4 regions of the Paenibacillus sp. FSL K6-2859 genome follow, and region 2 is predicted to be linked to each of the others. Evidence: predicted binding sites of a transcription regulator. Region 2 holds the regulator's gene; each other region holds the start of a gene.

Evidence for each region. Region 2 encodes Rex, which represses fermentation and respiration genes when NADH is low (regulators of the CRP and FNR family bind a similar motif). Its sites were predicted from a motif close to TTGTGAAATATTTCACAA; they were not measured.
Region 1: MHB64_RS20375 (polymer-forming cytoskeletal protein) is a predicted target of Rex. The motif match lies at 4,436-4,453, and genes of this name have one in related genera.
Region 3: MHB64_RS02165 (flavocytochrome c) is a predicted target of Rex. The motif match lies at 4,579-4,596, and genes of this name have one in related genera.
Region 4: MHB64_RS03450 (flavocytochrome c) is a predicted target of Rex. The motif match lies at 4,727-4,744, and genes of this name have one in related genera.

The regions. Positions count from the first base shown of each region.
Region 1 is NZ_JBBOYU010000001.1:4,555,002-4,560,981, reverse strand. It holds gene MHB64_RS20400 (ABC transporter ATP-binding protein) at 1-580, shown strand, start outside; gene MHB64_RS20395 (GNAT family N-acetyltransferase) at 714-1,202, shown strand; gene MHB64_RS20390 (hypothetical protein) at 1,199-1,951, shown strand; gene MHB64_RS20385 (MFS transporter) at 1,975-3,240, opposite strand; gene MHB64_RS20380 (LacI family DNA-binding transcriptional regulator) at 3,289-4,200, opposite strand; gene MHB64_RS20375 (polymer-forming cytoskeletal protein) at 4,512-5,063, shown strand; gene MHB64_RS20370 (hypothetical protein) at 5,200-5,445, shown strand; gene MHB64_RS20365 (histidine phosphatase family protein) at 5,510-5,980, opposite strand, start outside.
Region 2 is NZ_JBBOYU010000001.1:4,710,574-4,716,553, forward strand. It holds gene MHB64_RS21055 (AAA family ATPase) at 1-270, opposite strand, end outside; gene MHB64_RS21060 (hypothetical protein) at 263-805, opposite strand; gene MHB64_RS21065 (cell wall elongation regulator TseB-like domain-containing protein) at 1,211-1,729, opposite strand; gene MHB64_RS21070 (amidohydrolase) at 1,898-3,199, opposite strand; gene MHB64_RS21075 (redox-sensing transcriptional repressor Rex) at 3,186-3,839, opposite strand; gene dinG (ATP-dependent DNA helicase DinG) at 3,971-5,980, opposite strand, start outside.
Region 3 is NZ_JBBOYU010000001.1:482,831-488,810, forward strand. It holds gene MHB64_RS02140 (WecB/TagA/CpsF family glycosyltransferase) at 1-294, shown strand, start outside; gene MHB64_RS02145 (helix-turn-helix transcriptional regulator) at 533-1,210, shown strand; gene MHB64_RS02150 (MalY/PatB family protein) at 1,247-2,425, shown strand; gene nhaC (Na+/H+ antiporter NhaC) at 2,504-3,991, shown strand; gene MHB64_RS02160 (RidA family protein) at 4,006-4,395, shown strand; gene MHB64_RS02165 (flavocytochrome c) at 4,612-5,980, shown strand, end outside.
Region 4 is NZ_JBBOYU010000001.1:780,830-786,809, reverse strand. It holds gene MHB64_RS03465 (DUF4855 domain-containing protein) at 1-1,828, opposite strand, end outside; gene MHB64_RS03460 (response regulator transcription factor) at 2,227-3,009, opposite strand; gene MHB64_RS03455 (sensor histidine kinase) at 2,984-4,630, opposite strand; gene MHB64_RS03450 (flavocytochrome c) at 4,846-5,980, shown strand, end outside.

The DNA.
Region 1 (5,980 bases), 160 kb from region 2:
AGGCAGTGTTGTTTTTAAAGGGCAAGAAATCAGCGGTCTTTCTGAGAGTGAATTAGCTGAACTTCGTCTACATCAAATGGGATTTATTTTTCAGCAGATGCATCTTTTAAAAAACCTGACGATTCGGGACAATATCATTTTATCCGCTTATCGAGCTAAAATCGTTAGTCGTAGAATCATCAATAACAGAGCCGCTGATCTAATGAAAAAAACCGGAATCTCCGCGCTAGCTGAACGGGATATTACACAAGTGTCGGGTGGACAACTGCAAAGAGCAGCAATCTGCAGGTCTATCATCAATGAGCCTGATATTCTCTTTGGTGATGAGCCAACAGGTGCACTGAACTCTAAAGCTGCTAGTGAAATTATGGAGATCTTAATAGATATTAATCAGGCGGGTACAACGATTGTGCTGGCTACGCATGATGCGAAAGTCGCTGCTCAGGCAGAACGGGTTCTGTATATGCTGGATGGCAGCATAGCTGCTGAGCACTGGCTTGGAAAATTCAATCACATAAATGGGGACTTAAAAGAGCGGGAAGAGAAGTTGTCGACGTGGTTGTTTAAAATGGGATTCTGATTGTATAGGAAAGGGATATTGGTCAGGCTTTGAATCGGGAAGTGTAAGCAAAGATGCTTTTTGTACGCTTATTAAGGCATACCGCGATCATGGCGGCGGGGTGTAACTAAGTATATTAAAGGAGAACTTATATATGGTTGTAGTAAACGCTACTATGGAGGATATAAGAGGATGGCTGGACCTGGCGGCAGAGGTGGAGACCCTTTTTGGACCGATGGTAGAAGATCCGGATTTCACTCTAGCGTTAGAAAAAAATATCACTCGACAAAGCGCTTTTTGTGTACGAGAAAACAATGGTTCGCCAGGTTCAAGATTACTAGGAGCTGTGTTACTCTCTTCATCCAAAGCCCCTAATTACAAGATTGGGTGGTTATCTGTTTCAGCCATAGAGAGAAATAAAGGAGTCGCGACAGCCCTTCTTAACTATATTCTCGAAAGTATCGAAACCCCAGCAGAGATATTCGTTACTACATTTGGTGAGGATCATCCAGAGGGTCAACCTGCTAGAAGATTTTATCAGAAGTTTGGTTTTGTTCCTCTGCAGGATAAGGAACCGGAGGGTCCTGAAGGTGGCTCAAGGCAAAATTTTAAGCTGGCGATTACTCCCAAGGGTTGGTTATGAACAAAAAGATTGTTTTATCGACAATTTCATTGTTCTTCTTAGCGATTTCTTTCAGCCCATTGTTCAACTATATCCGTGAGTATATGATTTCAGATCAAATCAATCAGCGTTATGAGATCAACCATGCTGAAAAAGGATATAACACGTTAAACGTTCAAGAACTAACGGTTGATGATAAGCATATTAAGATTGAGGAAGAACATACAGGCAGGAAAGCAGAATTGACAATTTGGGATGAAGAGGAGAATGTCCCGCCTGGAGATATTGTGAAAGTTCAGTTTTTATTAAATGGTCAAAAAATCTCAACCCCTGATGAAATATGGTTGTCTAATCGGGAACGAGGAAGCAGATATTTCTCATGGATAGATATCCTTACTGTAAAGGATCGAAAGACTGATGAGAAAGAAATTAGTATAGTCCAAAGACTTACAGATGATAGTCAGCCGATGGAAAAGAGAAAATGGAAAATAATCACGATCTCACATGATGGCAGTATAGAAGAAAAGGTGCTGAGTTATGCTCAAAGAAGTAACAATCATCTAGGGGTGAAGCTGATCGAGTTCTCGGTTACATCACTTATGGGTATGGGCTACTATTCGGATATTACTAAAAGTTATCCAAGTGTATTTTCCCCTCTAATTTATCCATTTTTAACAGGTGTCGTGGGAATCTTCTTATTGATCATTATAGTTGTTCAATTACTGATCGAGCTTCATAATAGACGCGTTATTAGGGAAAACGGGCGATAACGGTCATAAGATATGTTCTAAAATTACTTATAATTACGAATCACCTTTAACTTGGTCAAGGTTAATAAAGCAAACAGTAGTAGCAGGACTCCGATGGAACCCATGACAGGGGCTGGACTGAAGTGATCGGACAGGAATGAAACAGCTGTAAGACCAAGTGAGGGTGCTACACTCATAATGGAGCCAAGTACACCGAAGACTCTACCTTGTATATCCTCCGAAACTTCCAGTCTGAGGATTGTATTTATCAGCAATGTACAGAATGAGAACATAAAGCCAATTAGAAGAATGATGGGAATGGCTAAGGTAGCAGTAGTGACGAACGATAATAGGAGGTACAGGGGACCCAGACACAGCAGTCCAGTCATGATAAAGAAGCCGCGATTCTTTAATTTGGAGCCGAGAAACAAGATCATGCTGGAACCAATCATATAACCTAGAGGAATGCAGGCTTCCATGAGTCCAAACTGAAAGGGACTAGAATTCCATACTTTGACGGCCATAACTTGCGTTAGCATCAGTGAAGGCATAAAGAACAAAGTAAGTGTGGGGAGCATGATGATTATTGCCCGGGCGAAGGGGTATCTCCAAATATAACGAACGCCATCCGCAAGATCCTGTGTAAATTTTCTTTCTTCTTTAGGTCCGGTATTCACTCGGTTTGGGAGTGGAAGGGAGCGGACAGTAAGAACTAGTAGAAAGGAAACGAAAAATGTAGCTCCATCAAATAATATGGCATCTGCCGCTCCAAAACTCGCTACAAAAATACCTCCAGCGGAATACCCAATCGTCCGAAAGACATTCTCTGACAGGTTCAGAATCCCGACTGCTTTTTGTACATGTTCTTTTCCAACTACAGTGGTAATTGAAGCTTGATACGCAGGGGATTGGAATAATGCTGAGACTGTCGTAAGTCCCGTTAATATGGCCACGATAATGAATGATGTAGAAGACATGGAAATGGCTAAAGCAAGCGTAACTGCTAGACCGCAGCTTATCAAATCAGTGATTAACATAATGGTTCTGCGATTGATCCGATCTGCGAGTGTGCCTCCTATCGATCCGAGGAAAGAACTGAGCAATAAATTGATTATCGTAATAATGGCAATCATTTTAGCGCTTCCGGTGGTCTGAAGTACCCATAAACTTAAAGCAATGCTGTGAAAGGTATTTCCAAACAAGGAAATGGAATACGAGCTGAGTAGCAGCATAAATCTCCGGTTTCCCCAAAGAGTTGGATAGGATTGAGCAGTGGTGGATGCATGTTTTCCTAATACAGGATCTGTCATGGTAACTCTCCTCTCAACTTAAACGCTTAAGTGAATATCGAAAAAAAATTAATCAACAAAATAACGATTATTCTCTTGTTTGGAGTAGTCAGGACGATGTAATAACTCCTGCATTAGTTCAAAGGCAGTGGCTGATTTATCCCCAGTGAATATGAATTTCTGAACGTCTTCTCCAAGCATTTCTGGGCAATTACAGGTACATAGAACAGAAAGACGTGTGAATACCCCGGATTTTTCAACACAACTTCCGATAAACTCATTAATAACTATGGCCTCTTTGTAAATCCCCTCCGATAAAATTGTATTCAATTCCTCCATATTTTGAACTTTGAATATTGCTTTCTCAGGTAAAGGAAGACTGTCTTGGATAAAGTGAGTGAGCAGGGTGTTATTGAAGCTCTCCATAATTAAACAAACCTGTGAAAGATCCTCCGGCATTATCTTTTGTAGAGCTGAACGATAATTGTAAAGAACTTGCTTAAACAGCTTATCTTCAATCATGCTGCCGATCAAAATTAAGGGAATCCCTTCTACAAAATGCTTGGAAATCGAATAGAAGGATTCCTCGCGGACATCAATCAGAAAGACGGCTTCGAGTTTTCTTTCGACGATGATATCCAGTGAAGGATGGTCGGTACCAAGAGAGTATAACATCGTATGATATCCGGCATCCGTTAAACGCTGTTCCAAAGTACGGATAAATGTGAACTGGGCATAGAGTTTCCAAGGGGGCATATAAGCAGACTTATTGATAAGTATTCCTATTAATCCCGTTTTTTTATTAGCTAGCGAACGAGCTGCTAGGTTTGGAATGTAATGAAGCTCTTCAGCCAGTAACAGAATTTGATTGCGGGTTTTCTCAGGAATGGTTTGGTTATTGACGCGGTTCAGAACATAGCTCACAGTTGCAACGGAGACATTTGCTCGTAGCGCGATGTCCTTCATTGTAGTCTTTTTCACCAGTAAACTTCTCCCTTGCTGAGATATTTATTTCCAAATATTATCACTAAAACTTGAGAAGAGTCAACGAGTGACTTTATACCAAGAAGAAAATGATTTATGTGTTCATTTTTATAATTTGGGTAAATAGATTTAAGAACCTAAATCAGTCAGCGAGAAGAGGTGTGACTCATGGGAACGAATTTTAAACGGGAAGCGGGAGAGTTGTGAAACCGCTTTAGATACTGACACAAATTTGTGAAATCATTCACTTAATTATTAAGAATTTTAATATATAATTAATTTATAATCAAAATTAGGGGGAAACGAAAATGAGACTATTTAAAATGATTTTAGTGGCTGGGGTTTCGGTAGCAGTATTGGCAGGTTGTGGAGCAAATGAGGATAAAGCAACCAATTCGGCGGCAACTACGGCTCCGGCTGCTGAGCAGACAGATGCTGTCACTACAGCATCGATTGTCAATCAAGCAGATGCATTTACTAAGGCTGTTAGCAAAGATGGAAACTGGATTGTTGCGATTCTAAATGATGTAACGATTCCAGAAGAGGTTGTTGTAGCTGGAGAATTCCATGATAAAGGCGCGGCTGATGGCGACATCTACCGTAAGATTGCCCTTTATTCGCAAGATGCTGATCACAAGATCACTGCTACTTATACACTAACCGTACCAAAGTTTACAGTACAAAGTGAGAATTTGAAAGTTGAAGGCGGAACGATTAAAGGCGATGTTTATGTAGAAGCGAAAGGTTTTACTCTACCTGAAACCGCAACGATTGATGGTAATCTTTACTTCACAAGTGAGGATCTGAAAGCATCTGCAAAGATTGATGGAAAAGTGACTGGAACAACAGAAGTTAAATAATTTCGTAATTAACTTATACAGTAGAAGCCAATCCATAAACTATGGGTTGGCTTTTTTCTTTTCGTTTATATGAACTTTAGTTGATTTTCTTAATATTGAACTTATAATATTACTACCACTACTAGGAGGAACACATATGTCTAAGGAGTATTCACGCACATATATCGAAAGTGTAAAGCTTGAAATGTTAAATAGATTGGGACTTAAGCAAGTGTTCTTTAAGGAGCAAATAGGTGACGGCCTGATTTTTGAAGCGGTTGGTTTTGATAAAGGGAGCAAGCATCGTTTTTGTGTTAGACCGAAGAAGAAAACAATTGACGAGTTTATTTCAGGAAAATGGATGAAGGTCCGCAGCTTTACAATCAAAAGTGTGGAAATTTAAAATTGAATTCTAAAAAGGGAACCTCATTTAAATTGGAGTTTCCTTTTTTATTTTTGAGAAGGCTTCATTGATAATGTGAAGTATCGCCGTACAGATCGATGGTTGTATTGTTGTCAGTTAAGGTTACTTTACACAATGCTGTAGAGAGAATATCCGGTAGTTCCCCTAATTCCTGCAGTGATTTATTGAGAAAATGAGCCATAATGACTTTCAGGGTCATCCGATGCGTGACAATAAGTACCTCATGTCCTTCATTATCGTTAATGATACGCTCAATAGTCGGCGTTACTCTTTGTTCAAGCTGACTATAGGTCTCCCCTGGGGCTAGTGGAATAAAAAGATCAGGTCTGGTGAAAAAATGGGTGTACTGTAAAGGATATTCTTGTTCAATCTGATCTGTGTTCATTCCTTCCCAAATGCCCATGTTAATTTCCATTAAAGAAGCTTGCTGTTGAATCGGTAAACTCCGATTTCCTCGTAAAATCTGCGCAGTATGCAATGCTCTTGGACTAATACTAGAATAAATGGCTCCTAA
Region 2 (5,980 bases):
CAAGAAATCGAGTGCTTCACGGAGCTCCTGCTTTGCATTGTCTTGCCCACCAATTTCTTCAAAAGTGAGTTTTGAAGGTCCTTCCTTCTTGCGTTTCTTTCCAGCACCGGCGTTCACCGTAAGCCCGCCACGTAAATGAGCAATGATAAGTAGTGCAGTAAGCATCCCAGCTGCTATAACTATAGGGAATATATTAATACCTAAAAAAGCCATGAAAATAAACAGTACAGGAATAAATCCGATTAAAATTTCTTTAAGGTATTTAGGCATTATTCCATACCCCCAAGGTCGCAGGTTTGCGTGGTAAAATTATAAATTTGCTTTCTTTCCCGTTGCTCAAGCTTACATACACGTTTGTGTCGTCGATTTCAGTTGTTGCTATCACATCTTTATAGTCGGTATTCTGCTCTTTCAATCTATCAAGTTCAGCAGGTATAAGAGTATATTTACGGCTCTCCATCGCTTCAGCTACAGAGAACAACGCTTTATCCCAGTAATTATCCAATAATTCACTGGAGTTTTGCTCCACATCCAGTTTAAGTTTACGTCCCTCAATCACTGATTTTCCTTCTTTGGAAACATACGATACCAGATCACGTAAATTCGTGCCCGGCTGTAATTCAAGTTTCAAAGTGACCTCATCACGGTTAATACTAATATGTGAAGTATTCACTCCTTCATAGCCTGATACTATCTTTTGGAGTGGTTCCTGTAAAGCAAACTGACGATATAAAAAGAATCCTCCGAATAATAGCGTAGCGGACAGTAGAGACGTTATCAGTACAGGTACAAGACGTAATTTCAAGAAACGTCCTCCTCTCAAAGATGACAAAACGATAAACAGGATGATCCAAAATCACAGCCGTTAATGCTCATCAGAGCCTAACGTTCTACTACTACTCTTCTAATTACAAACAGTAGTATATCACAGGTGTATATACGAAAATGATAAAAAGTGTGAATATATTTAAAATTTTATTTTTTAAATATTTCCATTTCATCAAAAATATTGATTTATTTCGACAAAAACAGGCCTTTATCTCTAATGAACAGGCCTATTTTCGTATGCGGCTTTGACGACAATATAAAAAAACTACTCTTATAGTATATCACATTACGTATACTTTTAGTGTATCAATCTAATATGTTATATAAAAACAAGCGAACCATAAATAGTCCGCTTGTTTCTCCTAAAGTAATTTTGTTTAACTTAGCGGCTAGGTAAACTGTATCCTTCACCCATTCGAGCCCCATCTGAGAACCGATAAAATTGATAATAATACCGACCGCTTTGTTTATAAAAAAGCTGCCAAGCATACTCTCCGTTATACACCCCCGGTAACAACCGTTCAATGCTAATATCCGGGAGATCGGCTTTTATAAGACTACGCATTTTTTCTTCAGAGGTCCCTTTACTTAGTTCCTCGGCGAATACTGCGTCGGCGCCTTCGGCAAACTTCCCATCTACAGTAAAGCGTACCCAAACCATCAACTCAGTCCCGGATTCATTCTTCCCTGTTAAGACCCAGTAGACTGCATTTTCATCCCACACGGATTTCTGTGCTTTAGTTACCTCTGTTAGACCCGCGCTGGTTTTGGCGACATCCTTAGCGATATCTCGCTCGTTCCATTGATCTTTCATAATATAAGCATAGAACTGGATGAGTCCGAACAGAAGGAGCAGAATCAGAACTGACCCCAGGAGGATCCATTTTTTCCTTTTCTTCAAGGTACAGCTCCCTTTCTAGTAATATATCTTTTTTGATTATATAACACACCCGTGTGTTTATCCAAAGTTTCATATCTCGTTCAATGATCTAATGATCAGAAACACAAAAGGCTGTAACTTTGCAATTGCAGAAAGTCACAGCCTTTCAGTTATTTGTTATGATTTAGACTATCGTTTTAGCAGTCCATCAAAGGCTTCTTGCGCCTTACGACGGATGGCTTCCTCATCTAGCGTTACACATTGTCCATGTTTAACAACCTGTTTACCATTCACCCATACATGCTCAACATCCTTGGCACTGGCAGAATAAACAGCGTGAGACAACAGATCTGTGTGTGGGAGCAAATGCGGCTGGTCTATATCAATAGCAATAAAGTCAGCTTTCATACCTACAGCGAGTCTACCCACATCATTTAAAAAGATAGACTTCGCGCCATACTCCGTAGCCATACGTAGAGCTTCCGGAGCCGGAACAGCCGTAGGATCACCACTTACACCTTTATGGATGAGTGCTGCAAGACGCATTTCTTCAAACATATCCAAATTATTATTACTTGCCGCTCCATCTGTACCCAGTGACACCTTCACTCCGGCCTTTAGAAGATCCGTAACTCGAGCAACTCCACTAGCCAGCTTAAGATTGCTTCCAGGGTTATGGGATACACCTACATCATGACGAGCCAGTATCTCGATCTCTTCATCATTCAAATGAACACCATGAGCGATTATAGACGGACGTGTGAACATTCCAAGCTTCTCTAAATGCGCTACTGGCCGCAGTCCGTAATCCACCACATTCTGCTCCACTTCGCGTTTCGTTTCGGACATATGGGTATGCATCGGTAAATTCAAATCATGAGCCGCCTGCACAAACTTAACAAAGAAGTCTGGTGGGCATGTATATGGGGCATGTGGCGAGATCATTGTCGTAATTCTACCTTCAGCCTTACCATGCCAGTTACGCGCAAAAGAAACCGCTTCCGCAAGCTTCTGATTTTGTACTTCTTCTGGACATAGACCGATTACGCCTCTCATTAATACGGAACGAATACCTGATAATTCGACGACCTCCGCTACTCGGTCCATATGATCATACATATCCAGGAAGGTTGTAGTGCCACCTTTCAGCATTTCAAGTACAGACAAGGAGGTTCCCCAGTATACATCTTCTCCGGTGAACTTCTCTTCCATCGGCCACATCTTCTCCTGAAGCCACACCTGAAGCGCTAAGTCATCTCCATAACCACGAAGCAATGACATTGCGGCATGGCCATGCGTGTTTACCAGACCTGGCATAAACAACAGACGACTGCCATCAACAACTTGCACATCGTCTTCTATTAAAGGCTCTTCTTTTCCTATGTAAGTGATCAAATCATCTTCAATAGTCATATATCCACTAAGAACCGGCTCATCCGTTCCCGGAGTAAGAAAACGCCCGCCCTTGATAATCGTTTTATTGCTCTTCATTTCTGCTTTCTTCCTTTCCATCCTTCAAATAATAAGCAAGGCTTTGCAAATCTGTTGTAAAATCAGCAGCATGAACCCGGATATTCGATGGTGTTTTTAGAATCACTGGTGCAAAATTTAAAATCGCCTCAATGCCAGACTCAATGAGAATATCCGCTACATTCTGCGCTTCTGAATCAGGTACTGTAATTATCCCAATTCGAATACCTTGCTCACGAACCGTCTGACCAAGCTCCTCCATCGGTTGAACGGTAAGTGAGTTGATTTTCCGCCCTACCTTAGGCGCATAGGAATCAAATATAGCGGTAATCTTCATAGTATCTTTCAAATAAGCATTATAATTAGATAATGCATGTCCAAGGTTACCGGCACCCACTAAAGCCACATTCAGTTGTTGATCCAGCTTCAGAATATGACGGATTTTCTCAATAAGATAAGTTACGTCATACCCGATACCTTTTCTGCCGAAATCTCCAAAATAAGCTAAATCTTTGCGAATTTGAGCGGGATTCAAATCAAGTTTCTGTCCTAGCTCTTGAGAGGAAACGGTTAATATTTCACGTTTCTGTAGATCATTTAGGAAACGTAAGTACACAGGAAGTCTGCGAACAACGGCTTCTGATATTTTTTCCGATTTCATAATTTACCTCCTAATGTAAGTAATATTCTTTACTAACCTTATACTAATTCGTGTACCTCGTCTCAATGAAGAGCGGTATTCTTATACCGCCCTTCATTGTAGAGTGATTAATATGATCGATGACGTTCTTTTTAAGAAACGCCTCCGTCTTCCAACCACTCCGCTATACGAGGAACCATTTGATCCGTAAGCATATGCTCCATTTTTGGGCCAGGCAACGAATAGAGGAAATATTTCCCATAGTGAGATTCGATCACCCTGGTGTCATACACAATAACAATACCCCGATCTTGCGCTGTCCGCACCAGCCTTCCAAATCCTTGCTTAAAGCGAATAACCGCCTGAGGAACAGACAACTTCATGAACGGATTCTTTTTCTGGGCTTGTAATAACTCAGACTTCGCTTCCGCTAGGGGATGGTTTGGCGGTTGAAACGGGAGCCTCACGATGGCCAAGCATGTTAATGCTTCACCCGGAATATCAACACCCTCCCAAAAACTGCTTGTTCCTAACAGTACAGAGGCTGCACTGTCCTGAAAACGGCGGATCAGCTTGCTACGGCTGCCCCCCTCCACGCCTTGACCCAGCACCGTGATCTCTTGTGAGGCTAGAGCCTCTTTCAAAGGATCGTAAACCTGGCGTAGCATCTTGTAAGAAGTAAACAGGACAAGCATCCGCCCGCGTGTTGTAGTCGCTGCTTCTGCTAGTGATTGTACGAGTGTATCAACAAATCGGGCATCGCCCACACTGCCCTTCACACTAGGGAAATCCCGTGGAATAACTAACAGCGCCTGCTCCCGATACTTAAAAGGAGAAGGCAGGAGTGATGTCATCAGACGCCCCTCTTCCGCAGCTTCATTAAGTCCGAGATTATCAATCATAAACTGGAACGATTTATCAACAGAGAGTGTCGCCGAAGTTAGCACGATACTTTTCTTTTTGTCGAAAAACAGCTCCTTAAGCTGAGTACTGACATCAACAGGAACGGCATACAGCTGTAGCGATTTACTGCGATAATTTCCATTCGCCTCCAGCCAATATACTACATTCTCATCGTTTAATCCCATAAAAAACCGTACTTGCTCACGTATTGAAGCTAAATCCTTAAATAAGCCGCTAATATCGGTAACTAGACTATCTGAGGAAGATTGACCTTCTTGATCTCGCATTTCATTAAGCATTTTATCACCTTTACGGATAATTTCGCTTAATGTCAGATTCATAGTATTCTCTAAAGCAACCAATTCATCCCAATCTTTCGGTTTACGGGTAGGAAGTAGCCGCATGACTAACTGGCCAGCTTCTCCCGCTGCTGCATCGCTGCGTTCCGGCAAGAGGCTGAATAGTTTATCACTAAGCAGATCCCAGGTTTCTTTTATGGTAAGCAGGTCCGGATAGATTCTATCGATCACTCCGCTCCATTCAGAAGCTTCCTCACTGCCTGATGACTGAAGCATTTGGCGAAGCGTAGGAAGTTGGCCATTTCGACTATCCTTATAAAGACGCGATAGTGTATGTGCCACCGTGAAATGCTTCATATGCATGCCTAAATGCTTGCCAGCCACGTCCTCCAGATGATGGGCCTCATCAATTACAAGATGTTCATAAGCCGGAAGTAGCTGGTGCCCAGCCTTAACATCTGCGAAAAGCTTAGAGTGGTTCGTAATGACTACGTCTGCAATACCAGCTTCATGCTTTGCCCGATGGTAATAACACTTACGGAACCAAGGACAGGAGCGCCCCAGACAAGAATCGGTATCGCTAGCCACCGTCTCCCAGAAATCTCCTCCACGACCGCTTAAGTTGAGCTCTTCGTCATCTCCTGATTCGCTTTGCGTCAGCCAAACGATCATCTGAGCCGCAGTAAGCGCATCTTCCCTCGGACTGACAAAGTCTTTTTTATTAATTTTATGTTCGAACTTACGAAGACACAAATAATGCCCTCTGCCCTTAAAAATTGAAGCTTTAAATGGAAATGGAACTACCTGTGTTAATAAAGGAATATCCCGCTCACGCAATTGATCCTGCAGATTAATAGTATGAGTGCTGACCATAACTTTTTCATTCGTGCGAACGCTTTGGTATATGGCAGGCAACAAATAACCAAGTGATTTGCCGGTTCCTGTCCCTGCTTCGATCAA
Region 3 (5,980 bases), 4.2 Mb from region 2:
ATTCAGCACGCACAGCCAGATTTCCTGATTGTCGCGATGGGGGCTCCATACTCTGACAAGTGGGTTTATAAGCATAAACAGGCGCTTTCTCAGGTTAAGGTTGTTTTTGGTGTCGGGGGAAGCTTGGATGTTATAGCGGGAAAAGTGACTCCAGCCCCTGCGATATGGAAAAAACTCAATTTGGAGTGGTTGCATCGGCTGTTATTCGCCCCTGTAGCCAAAGGACAAAAGTCGCGCTGGCGCAGGCAAGCAGTTCTTCCTAAATTCGTGTATCGAGCAATGATAAGGAAATGAGGTATAGCAGTAAATAGATAGTCTTTCACGATTTCTGCAATTTGTAGAAGTAGTGAAGGACTTTTTTTGTGGTCGCTTACAGGAAATATGCCCTAAGTATTTAAGAGAAAATATTGGCTGGAACAATTCCAATATATTACTGATTGCTTTTTTAAGAATGTTGTAATAAAATCTTATCAAGATAATAAATTATTATCAAAATAAATTAGACGCAAAACGAAAGGAGTGAAATGCTCACATGATAGAAGATCGCAGCTGTCTAGAGTCCTATTTTCCAATCGCTTCTTTTATTGCTTCAATTATAGGTTCGAAATGTGAGGTTGTTATTCATGATATAAGCAATCCAGAGCGTTCAATTATATTTATTGAGAACGGATACATTAGTGGGCGTAAAGTAGGCGATAGTTCAACCGATCTAGTGCTTAAGCTGTTGAAGGATGAGTCCTACCGTGAGCAACCGTTTATTGCTAACTATAAAGCGCGTGGTTCGCAAGGTCAGGTATTTCGCTCCGCTACTTATTATATTAAAAACAGCAGCAGCGAATTGGTCGGTATGATGTGTATTAACATTGATGTCACACATATGGAGGTTGCAGCTGAGTGGATACAAAACATTTTGCAAGGAGGATCAACACTTCCACCAGTACCGTTAATACCACAACAAGAGGTTGTAGAGAAGCAGACGGAAGAGTATTTACAAGGAAACGTTGATGATCTGCTCCAGCACATGATTGATTCGGTGCTCGGTAAAATTAATGTCCCGGCTGAGCGATTGTCCTCGCAGGAGAAGATTGAACTTGTGAAAGTACTTAACGAGCAGGGTGTGTTTCTACTTAAAGGTGGAGTTTCTCAAGTCGCTAAGTCCTTGATGATATCTGAGCCAACCGTTTATCGTTATTTGCAAAAAATTAAGTGAGAATAAACAATACTCTCAAGAGAGGAAGTGGGCTAGATGACAATAGATTTTGATAAGGTTGTTAGCCGATATGGGACCAATTGCGCGAAATGGGATGGTATGGCGCAAGTGTTGGGCAGAGAAATGATAGCGCTTTCCGTTGCGGATATGGATCTTCAAGCCCCTCCACAGGTGATAGAGCGAGTAACGGAGATGGCGAAGCATGGCATATATGGATATACCGATCCTTTTCCACCTTATTATGAGGCAGTTCAGGGATGGATTAAAAAAGCTTACGATTGGGAGGTTCCGCAAGAATGGATCGTGTTTTGCCCTCGTATTGTGCAAGCGGTTTCTCTGATCATTCAGAACTTCACTCAACCCGGTGATCAAGTGTTAATCCATACGCCAGCCTATCAGCCGGTTGCTAAATCGGTAGAACTAAATAACCGCGTATTAGTGGAAAGTCCACTTCGTGAAGTGAACGGGCGTTATGAGATCGATTTTGCTGATATGGAGTTGCGGATGCAAGCAGGGGTTAAAATTGTACTGCTCATCTCACCGCATAATCCGGTTGGACGGGTATGGACACGAGCTGAACTAGAACGAATCGTTAGCTTGTGTACAAAGTATGATGCTTATATTGTATCGGATGATATTCATGCCGATTTTATCCATGAAGGTCATGAGCATACGATAATCGGGAAGATATCGACCGAGGCTGAGCAGCGATCCTTTATCTGTACTTCCCCAGGGAAGACCTTCAATCTTGCAAGCCTTGAAATTGCTAACATCGTGATTCCGAATGACCAGTTGCGGGAGAAATTCAGACGTTGTTTACAGCAAGCGGGCTGTCATAACCCCACCTTTTTTGCAGTACCTGCATTAGAAGTGGCTTATACGGAATGCGATGAATGGCTGGAAGAATTACGAGGGTATATCACAGCCAATATCGCTTGGGTGAAAGCATATATAGCTGAATCTATGCCTGAACTTCGCGTGATCGAGTCAGAAGGAACCTATCTGTTATGGGTGGATTGTAGGGCAATCAGTACCAACGAAGCAGAGCTAAAGCAGTGGATCGAGTCGGATGCGAAGGTTAGCGTGAGCTTTGGGACAGGTTTTGGAGCATCAGGAGAAGGCTTTATCCGCTTAAATATTGCAACGCCACTGCCTTTGTTGCAAGAAGCATTTCATCGGCTGTACCAAGCCTATCCATTAAAAAATTTGAAATAATAAAAAATACTTTATCAATGACCTTGAAATACCTCATTAGTAGCCTTTCTCAGATCCGTATCAAGGGGGAAAATAACCATGTCCAAATCAGAATCACCAAGAGTCAAGAAACAGCCGACGATGTTCTTAGCACTATTACCGATTATTACAATGATTGTGTTACTTAGTTTAGGGTACGTGTTGTTTGAATTACCACCTGAACCACTTATCATTACCTCTGCGGTTGTTGCTGGTATTATCGCGATTATTCTTGGTTATAGCTATAACGACATACTAGAATCTATCGCTGGCAAGATCGCGAAAACGATGCCTGCCATTCTTATTCTGATCATGGTTGGTTTTATGATTGGGGCATGGATGGTTGGTGGAACGATCCCCATGATGATTTATTATGGATTGAATATCATTAATCCACAATTTCTGCTTATCACCGCATTTATTGCGACAGCTGCCGTTTCACTTTGTACGGGCACGTCTTGGGGGTCAGCGGGAACGATCGGGGTCGCCTTTATGGGTGTTGGCGCGGGTATGGATGCGAACCTAGCAGCCGTAGCTGGTGCTGTTGTTGCAGGTGCTTATTTTGGTGATAAATTGTCACCGCTTTCAGATACAACGAATATTGCTGCGTTAGCAACAGGTGTCAATCTTTATGAGCATATTGGACATTTACTATATACCACACTTCCTTCGTTTATCGTTGCAAGCGTTGTCTTTATTATCACAGGCCTAAACACAGATGCTGCCGGTGCTATTGTTCCAGAAAAGGTTGGAACGATCATGGGAACATTAGATACCATTTACGACTTTAATCTGCTGCTATTAGTACCTGTACTAATCATCTTGTATGGTTCTATTACGAAGAAGCCGACCATCCCAGTCATGCTGATCTCTTCCATGTTCGCTATGGCCAACGCACTTGTATTTCAGGGATTTACGTTGAATGAGGTCGTATCTTCTGTTGTTAATGGATTTAATATTTCTATGGTTCACGTAGCTGGATTTGATTCTGCTAACATTATTGAAGATGTACCCCGTCTCCTAAATCGTGGCGGAATGAACTCCATGATGGGTACACTTCTCATTTGCTTCTGTGCAATCACGTTTGCTGGAACCATATCTCTGACGAAATCCTTGGAATTGATTGTTAATAAGCTTTTGAAGTTCGTCCATTCCACAGGTTCAATGATCGTAGCAACCATTGTTACAGGTCTTACGATGATCGGGGTTACAAGTAATGGTCAGGTATCCATCTTAATGCCAGGTGAAATGCTGCGTGAAGCATATATCCGTCGGGGCTTGCATCCGAAGAATTTGGGACGTACGATCGAGGATTCAGCGGCGATTACCGAGCCTATTCTGCCTTGGACAGCTGCAGGTGCTTATATGGCGGGAACGCTGGGTGTTGCAACGTTAGACTATTTACCTTGGGCTGTTCTCTGTTGGACAGGAATAATCTTTGCGACGATATGGGGCTTCACGGGATTTGGTATCGCGAAGTTAACGCCAGAGCAACAGGCAGAAATGCTAAAGGAATATGACGGTAAAACTAATGAACAAGTTGGATAAAGGAGTCTTTTAAAATGAAAAATATGCATAAAGAAACTGTAATAACAACGGATGCACCAGGTGCAATTGGACCTTATTCTCAAGCTGTAAAGCTTGGGAACGTCCTATATACTTCAGGACAACTCGGACTAGACCCGGTTAGTGGGACTTTTCCTGCTACGGTTGAGGAACAGACGGAACAGTCGTTGCTGAATGTCAAAGCCATACTGGAAGCGGCGCGTACAAGCATGGACCAGGTAATAAAGACGACCGTTTTCCTAAAGGATATGAATGATTTTCTTAAGGTAAATGAGATTTATGGAAGGTTTTTTGCTCAGCCATATCCTGCTCGCAGCGCAGTTGAAGTAGCACGTCTGCCTAAGGATGGGCTCGTAGAAATTGAAGTTATTGCTTATATACCATAAGTGACTAGAAAATAAGGCAGATGGCCGCCCTGAAAAGGGTGGCTTTTTTTGAGTAGTAAGTTGCGGATATAGAAAGCAAGAATTTTTATGAAAATTTAAATGAAAATATTCATGAAAATGTAACAGTAAGTATAACTAATTACTAAAAAACCTTCACAAAACAGCATCCTTGCGTTATCATAAATGTGAAAACATTCACAAATGGGCGTTATAAAGATGAAGAAGACAACAAGTACTGCTCTCATTCTCATTCTCTCTGTCATGCTCGTAATCGCAGGCTGCGGTAACAGTAATAGCAACAGCGCAGGTAATAGTAATGGCAATGAGAACAAAAGTAAGGTAAATGAGACGGCCAAAAATGATAAAGCTGAAGCCGTATCAGGTGCATCAGAAGCTAGTTACACACCACTGGATCAATTAAAAGATAATTATGATATCGTTATTGTCGGTGCTGGTGGTGCGGGAATGTCTGCTGCACTGGAAGCTAAGGCTAAGGGCTTGAATCCGGTTATTTTAGAAAAAATGCCGGTTGCAGGTGGGAATACAAGTAAATCCTCCTCAGGGATGAACGCTTCCCAAACGAAATTTCAAAAAGAGCAAAGCATTGAAGATAGCAATGATAAGTTTTATGAAGAGACGCTAAAAGGCGGTCATGACACGAATGATAAAGAGATGCTTCGTTTCTTCGTTGACAATTCCGCAAGTGCGATCGATTGGTTGGATTCGATCGGAATCAAGCTGAACAATATTACAATCACAGGCGGCATGAGCGAAAAACGCACCCACCGTCCAGAAGATGGATCTGCGGTAGGCCAATACCTTGTCAAAGGATTGGTTAGAAACGTACAAGAAAAAGAAATTCCACTGTTTGTGAACGCTGATGTTAAAGAAATTACTCAAAAAGACGGTAAGGCCAACGGCGTCAAAGTACTCTTTAATCAAGCTGATGAAAAAACCATTACAGCGAAGGCAGTTGTTGTAACAACAGGTGGTTTTGGATCCAACATGGATATGATATCAAAAGTTAGACCTGATCTGGAAGGATACGTTACGACTAACCAAATCGGTAGTACAGGCGACGGCATCAAGATGATCGAGGCACTTGGCGGAACTACTGTCGATATGGATCAAATTCAAGTTCACCCAACAGTTCAACAAGATAAATCTTATCTGATCGGGGAAGCCGTTCGCGGTGAAGGATCTATCCTCGTGAACAGCGAAGGCACACGGTTTGTAAACGAATTGACTACACGTGATAAAGTTACCGAAGCGATCAATGCACTTCCTGAAAAAGCGGCAACGCTTGTCTTTGATTCCGGCGTTAAATCACGCGTAAAAGCAATTGAACAATATGACAAAATGGGCTTCGTAATCCAAGCGGATACCATCGAAGCATTGGCGAAAGAAATCGGTGTTCCAGCCGATAAGCTAAAAGCGACACTTGATACTTGGAACAGCGCAGTAAAGAACAAGAACGATGCTGAATTCGGCAGAACAACCGGGATGGACAATGATTTGTCCGTTGGTCCTTACTACGCTATTAAGATCGCCCCAGGGATTCACTACACCATGGGCGGCGTGAAGA
Region 4 (5,980 bases), 3.9 Mb from region 2:
TCTGGAACGGCTTGCCGTTCATCTGCACGTCTACCTCGGAAGGCGGAGCCTCATTGACCTGATACGTTCCTTTAACAAATTGATACAGCCAGTCGTAAAGAACGCGTGTCGCTGGATCTTTACTTACCGCGGTGTTATAGACTGCATTGTTGCCTTGGTAATACGATTTGAAGCCATCTTTCATGAGCCCTGTCTTCGCACCGCTGTTCAAGTAATCGATATACCGCTCGCGGAACACGCCGTCCGTCAGCATCCGATCATCGAACTCGAGTTCATTGGACATGCCATACTGCTTCGCCAGATTCGCAGAATCCTCCAAGCGCTCGATATCCGTCGGCTCGAAGAAGTAGTTCGGTTGGATCGTTACCGCATCGAAGCCGACATCCTTCCACATGAACGCTTTATAAGCGAAGAAATGCGGAATCCAGAAGAACTTCAGGTCCTTGCCGCTAATTTGCATGTCATGCAGGGTGCTGCTCACCGAACGGATCAGATCCGGTCCGGATTGGCTTGTGCTGATTTGCTCTTCGAACCAGTACATACCTACAAGCTCGAGGTTAGCGTAACCTCTTGCTTCCCATCTCGATTTGACTTGCTGCAGCCACCATTGAACTGCTTTTTCACGGTTCGCAAGGGCTTTCTCTTTGCCAACGGAATCATTGAAGCTCAGCGATTCTCCACCTTGTTCAACAGCTCCGAAATTAGTGATCGATTCACCTGGATCCGGAATCATGAGGACAACCTTTTCCTTCACGCCAGACTCGTTCAACGCATCGGATACTTCCTTAGCCGCTTCGTTTAACGCATCCATATCGCCGCCTGCCGCAAAGGTTTTATCCAGATACCATTTCCAATCTTCCAGATAAGCCCGCCCGCCGAAATCACGACCTGGATTTGGAGAGTTAATGCCAAGATACAGGACGCCGTCGAAGAGTCGATCCTTAATTTTGCCGTCCTTATCGACATAACTAATGTTCGGAATGATCCGTTCTTTCGTCCAGATGCCTAGGTCATTCGCATATTGCCCGTTATACAAAAGTCCAAGATGCTCGATACCCGCTGTCGCTTCGCCTGCCGCCAAGAATTTCGGCGTTTGCGTTGGAACAGCTACGGCTCCGGCAACTTTGCCGTCTTCACCGAGGATTTCAATCTCATCCACGAAGGTCATTGCACGCGTATGCATGGTGAATGTCACTTTCACATAGCGAGCATACGCGATCTTCGCATCTGGGCCGATCGCTTTAATGCCGTCCTTGCTGCCATCCCACACATAGGTCTCCGTGTATTTGCCGTCATTCCACAGCTTCTGCGTGGCATTGTCTTTGAGCAGTCCCCAGTTCACCTTGTCATCGGAGACGTACATCGATACCGTGAGTGGCACGAGTACATTGTTCGTTGGCCAATCTTCGAGGAAATTGGCTTTAATACCCGCGATGGATTTCTTCGCCCCCAAATCAAACACAACTTCGCGTGTCTTACTCAAATGATGTCCAACCCATGCTGCGTCGGATCTATCGCTTGCCCCATATATACCATCCGTAAGTGTGTTGCCTTCATCCGGATAAGAAGCTTCCGGCTCTTGCGACCACTCATAAGATAAGCCCGCTGCAAGATTGTGATAAACCGCCCCATACACTGACGCAATAACACCCTCCGTACCCGCTCCCGGCAGGTCTGATGGATTCGTCACCTCGCCCGGCGGGTTCGCTGGTGTCTGTTCCTCTGTCTGTGTAGGCGGCAGCGCCTCTTCTGCTTGCGCAATCGGCATCACCGTTACGATCATGATCGCGACCATGACGAGAGCTACCCATTTTCTACTCCTCTTCATATCGTACGAACTCCCTTCTGATTCTTGAGTCAAGAAACATCAATCTCCTAAATGGTATGCTTCCATTTCAACTTACCTCGATGCTCCTTCCTCCCTTCCGAGATTCCGACACGTCATAGAAGCTTATAACATATGTCAATGTCCTTAAAGTAACATTATGAAAAGTGGCCTTTCTTTCAAATAGATAATTAATGACATTGGGTATACACTTGTTGACATGAAGGCCTTCACGTCGCGTTTTTATAGGTATAAAGATAGCGCTCACCTCCTTAGGTCCTACCTATTTTCTATCAATGTCCTCTAAGCAATCCGCAAATAAAAAACGCAACCCCTCGAGGTTGCGTCGTGTTTATATATGGTGGTGCCTAATTGCTGCGGCGTCCTACTAAATTGATGCCCTATCCATAACCGAACGGATGCTTCTTGTACTCTAAGGGGCTTGAGCCGACTCTATTTTTGAACACACGACTAAAATAGTACTGGCTCTTATACCCTACCTTCACGGCCAGATCCCCGATTTTGATATTCGGCATTACGTCATCCAGAATCTCCTTCGCCTTCGATATCCGAAGCTCGGTGACATAGTCAAGGAATGAAGCACCGATTTCTTGCTTCATACGCTTGCTAAGATAGGTTTGGTTGATATGAAATAGCGCTGCTACTCGAGTAATAGACAGCTCCGGATCCTGATAATGACTGTCAATATACTCGGTCACTTTTTGGATAAGCACTGTTCCATCCCCTGTATACCCGGGAAGCTCACGCTCCTTATCCACCCTGCTTTCATGTGAATGTAAAGGATATTTTGCCTGAAGATGCTCATCCATCCGATGAAGCAGCTTGTTCAGATCACTCTTCGGCACAGGTTTCAACACATAATCGAATGCTTGCAGTTGCACGGCTTGACGCGCATATTCAAAGTTATCGTAGCCGCTGATGATGACAATTAGAACCGACGGGCAGCGTTCGCGCAATATATTTATCAGATCGAGTCCATTCATATTCGGCATGTTGATGTCCACAAGACATACATGTGGTGGGGCTTCCTCCACCATTTTCAATGCTTCGTTTGCACTTTTCGCTTCTCCTGCAACTTCAAAAAGATACGAACTCTCCTCAATGTATTGTCGCAAGCCTTTGCGAATGATCGTTTCATCATCGACGATGACAATCTTCCACATCTTCATTCCCCTCCCCTTCCAAAGGTATTCGAATGACCATAACGGTAATGCCATCTTCGCTCTTTACTGCAAGACCATATGGCACCCCGTAAGCTAGTCGAATGCGATGGTTTACACTGTATAGTCCAAAGCCTATGGCAGAACGATCATATTTATCATCAAGAAGGGCTTGATTCATCTGATCAAGCCTCTCTTCAGGAATCATAACCCCATTATTTTTAACCTTAATGACCAAATAATCGACCTGTTTATATGCTGAAATCGAAATTTTGCACTTTTGATCCCCAAGTGGCTTAATCCCGTGATAAATCGCATTTTCCACCAACGGCTGCAGCATGAAGCGAACGACTTGGCACTGAGCAAGCTTTTCATCATATCGAAGCTCGTAGTCCAGAATCTCCTCATATCGCACGCCTTGAATATGAAGATAACTCTCGACATGGTACAACTCCTGATCAAGCAGAATGTAGGGACTGCCTGTGCCAAGCCCTAATCGGAAATATGCGCTAAGCGCTTCCACCATCTCCACCACATTGTCTGCTCCATGTTCCGTTGCCATCCACTGGATCGTATCCACTGTGTTGTATAAAAAGTGAGGCTTGATCTGCTCATGAATCAGTCTGAGTTCCATCTCCTTTCGGTCCTGCTCCACAGCGTATAATTGAACAAGCATGTCATTGAAGCTTCGCCCAAGATCGCCGATCTCATCCGAGCGCGTAACATCTGCCCGTATGGTTTGGTTCCCGTTCTGCACATTTTCCATTACCTGGCGAAGCGACTGAATGGGACGAATAATGGATGAAGCAAGCAGCATCAGAAAGACGATAAACGCACTACCGATAAGAACGCCTACCAGCAATGCAGTCCGCTGGGTTTTGATCACCGCTAGCGATAGACTTGAATTCGGCACTTCGAGTACGAGCTTCCAGCCTTCCACATTTTGAATTGGAGCCTCAAATACACTCATGTTCTTCTTATCTGCTGCATCCTCCGCTCCATCTCCTTCACCCAGCTCTCTGCAATCGATGATAAGCTGGCCTGACTGGTCATATAGCATTACATCTTGAGCAATCTCCTTCATCTTCTTGACGGAGACGGCTGCGGCAATATAAGCTACCTCATCATTCACCGATGGATTCACACGATAGAGAATGACGACGATTTCAGCTGCATTCGCTTTGGATACGATCGGATTGCTCACCACATAATTGGAATCTGAATTTAGCAGTAGTTTTCGATAGTAGGGTCGGTTTAGTATCGAAAAAGGCTTGTCCCTTGCTGACCAGGAATTTCCGTGAATATCCACCACGCGTATGGATTCGTACTCTACTTGCTTTTTCGCCTCGAACTTATTGATCTCTTGCAGCAATTCATCCCGTGTCCAATGATGGTCCGAAGCTAGAGAAGCAAGCATGTCTATCTCACCGATGCGCTGATTAAACCAATAATCGATCTGGTCACTGCGTGCAGTAACCACTTGCTGCGTTAAGTTCTTATTCAAAGGGACAACCGTATGGTTCATCTCAAAATATATTGTTACAAGCAGTGCAACGAACAGCAGCAAGAAGCAGCCTCCTGCGATTAACGTAATTTTTAAGTGAATTGTTTTCATTGTAATCATAGCCCTTCACAATATCCGTTTCTTACATGCCCGAAAAAGACAAAAAAACGCTAATCTGTGCAAATACATAATGCTGTACTAAATCTATAATAGGTCTTGTGCATATTTTCACATGAAATAACATTCATGTCTAGGCTAGAGATAAAGGATTTGCCTAGCAAATCTTCCTCTCCCTAGTGTATGTAACCAATTCACAACAGAATGAAGGAGATATTATGCGAACTCACACGAAAAAGCTGTTATCTATTCTACTAGTCCTCAGTCTTATGTTCATGCTTGCTGCCTGCGGCGGTAAAGAGGCAGCACCCGCTGCAGATGCAAACGGAGTTCAAGTCTTTGAAGGAGTTGGGCAAGGTAAACATGGCGATATTAAAGTACAAGTTTCCTTATTAGATAACAAGATCACTGACATTAAAGTAACAGAGCATAAGGAAAATGAAGTACTTGCAGAGCCTGTTTATACGCAGCTCAAGCAAGATGTCATGACAACTAACAGCGCAAAAGTTGATGCCATTAGCGGATCTACGGCTACAAGCAAAGGATATCTCGAAGCCATTCAAGATGCAATTACGAAGTCTGGACTTACTCTTGTCGCTGGCGCTGCAGTCAGTAAAAGCAAAGACAAAGAAGAAGTAGACCAAACCTATGATGTTGTCGTCATCGGTGCCGGAGGTGCTGGCTTTAGTGCGGCTATCGAAGCGAACAGCGCTGGAGCTAATGTAGTTCTGCTCGAGAAAATGCCAGCTGTTGGCGGCAACACATTGATCTCCGGTGGTGAGATGAATGCGCCGGACAACTGGGTTGAACGTGCTCTTGGCATCACTGATGACACGGCTGACTTGTTCTATGATGATACGATGAAAGGCGGAGACAACCTCGGGGATCCTAAGATGGTTCGTATTCTTGCCGACAATGCACTAGCATCTGCCGAATGGCTGCGCGATGATATCAAGGTAGAGTTCTTACCTGATCATCTGTTCCAATTTGGAGGCCATTCCAGAAAACGTGCGTTGATTCCTGTAGGTCATACAGGTTCTGAATTGATTACCAAGTTAAAAGCCAAAACAGACGCTGACCAAATCACGATCAAAACGAATATGAAAGCCGAAACCTTGCTGAAGGACGAAAGCGGCAAAGTAACCGGTGTAACTGCGACTTCGGGTACTGGCGACAAGATCACCTTCCATGCGAACAAAGGCGTCATCATCGCTACCGGTGGTTTTGGATCCAATGTAGAGATGCGTAAAAAGTATAACCCTAAAATGGATGAAAAATATATGTCTACCGATACACCAGGATCTACAGGTGACGGTATCGTTATGGCAGAAACGATTGGCGCCAAACTGACAA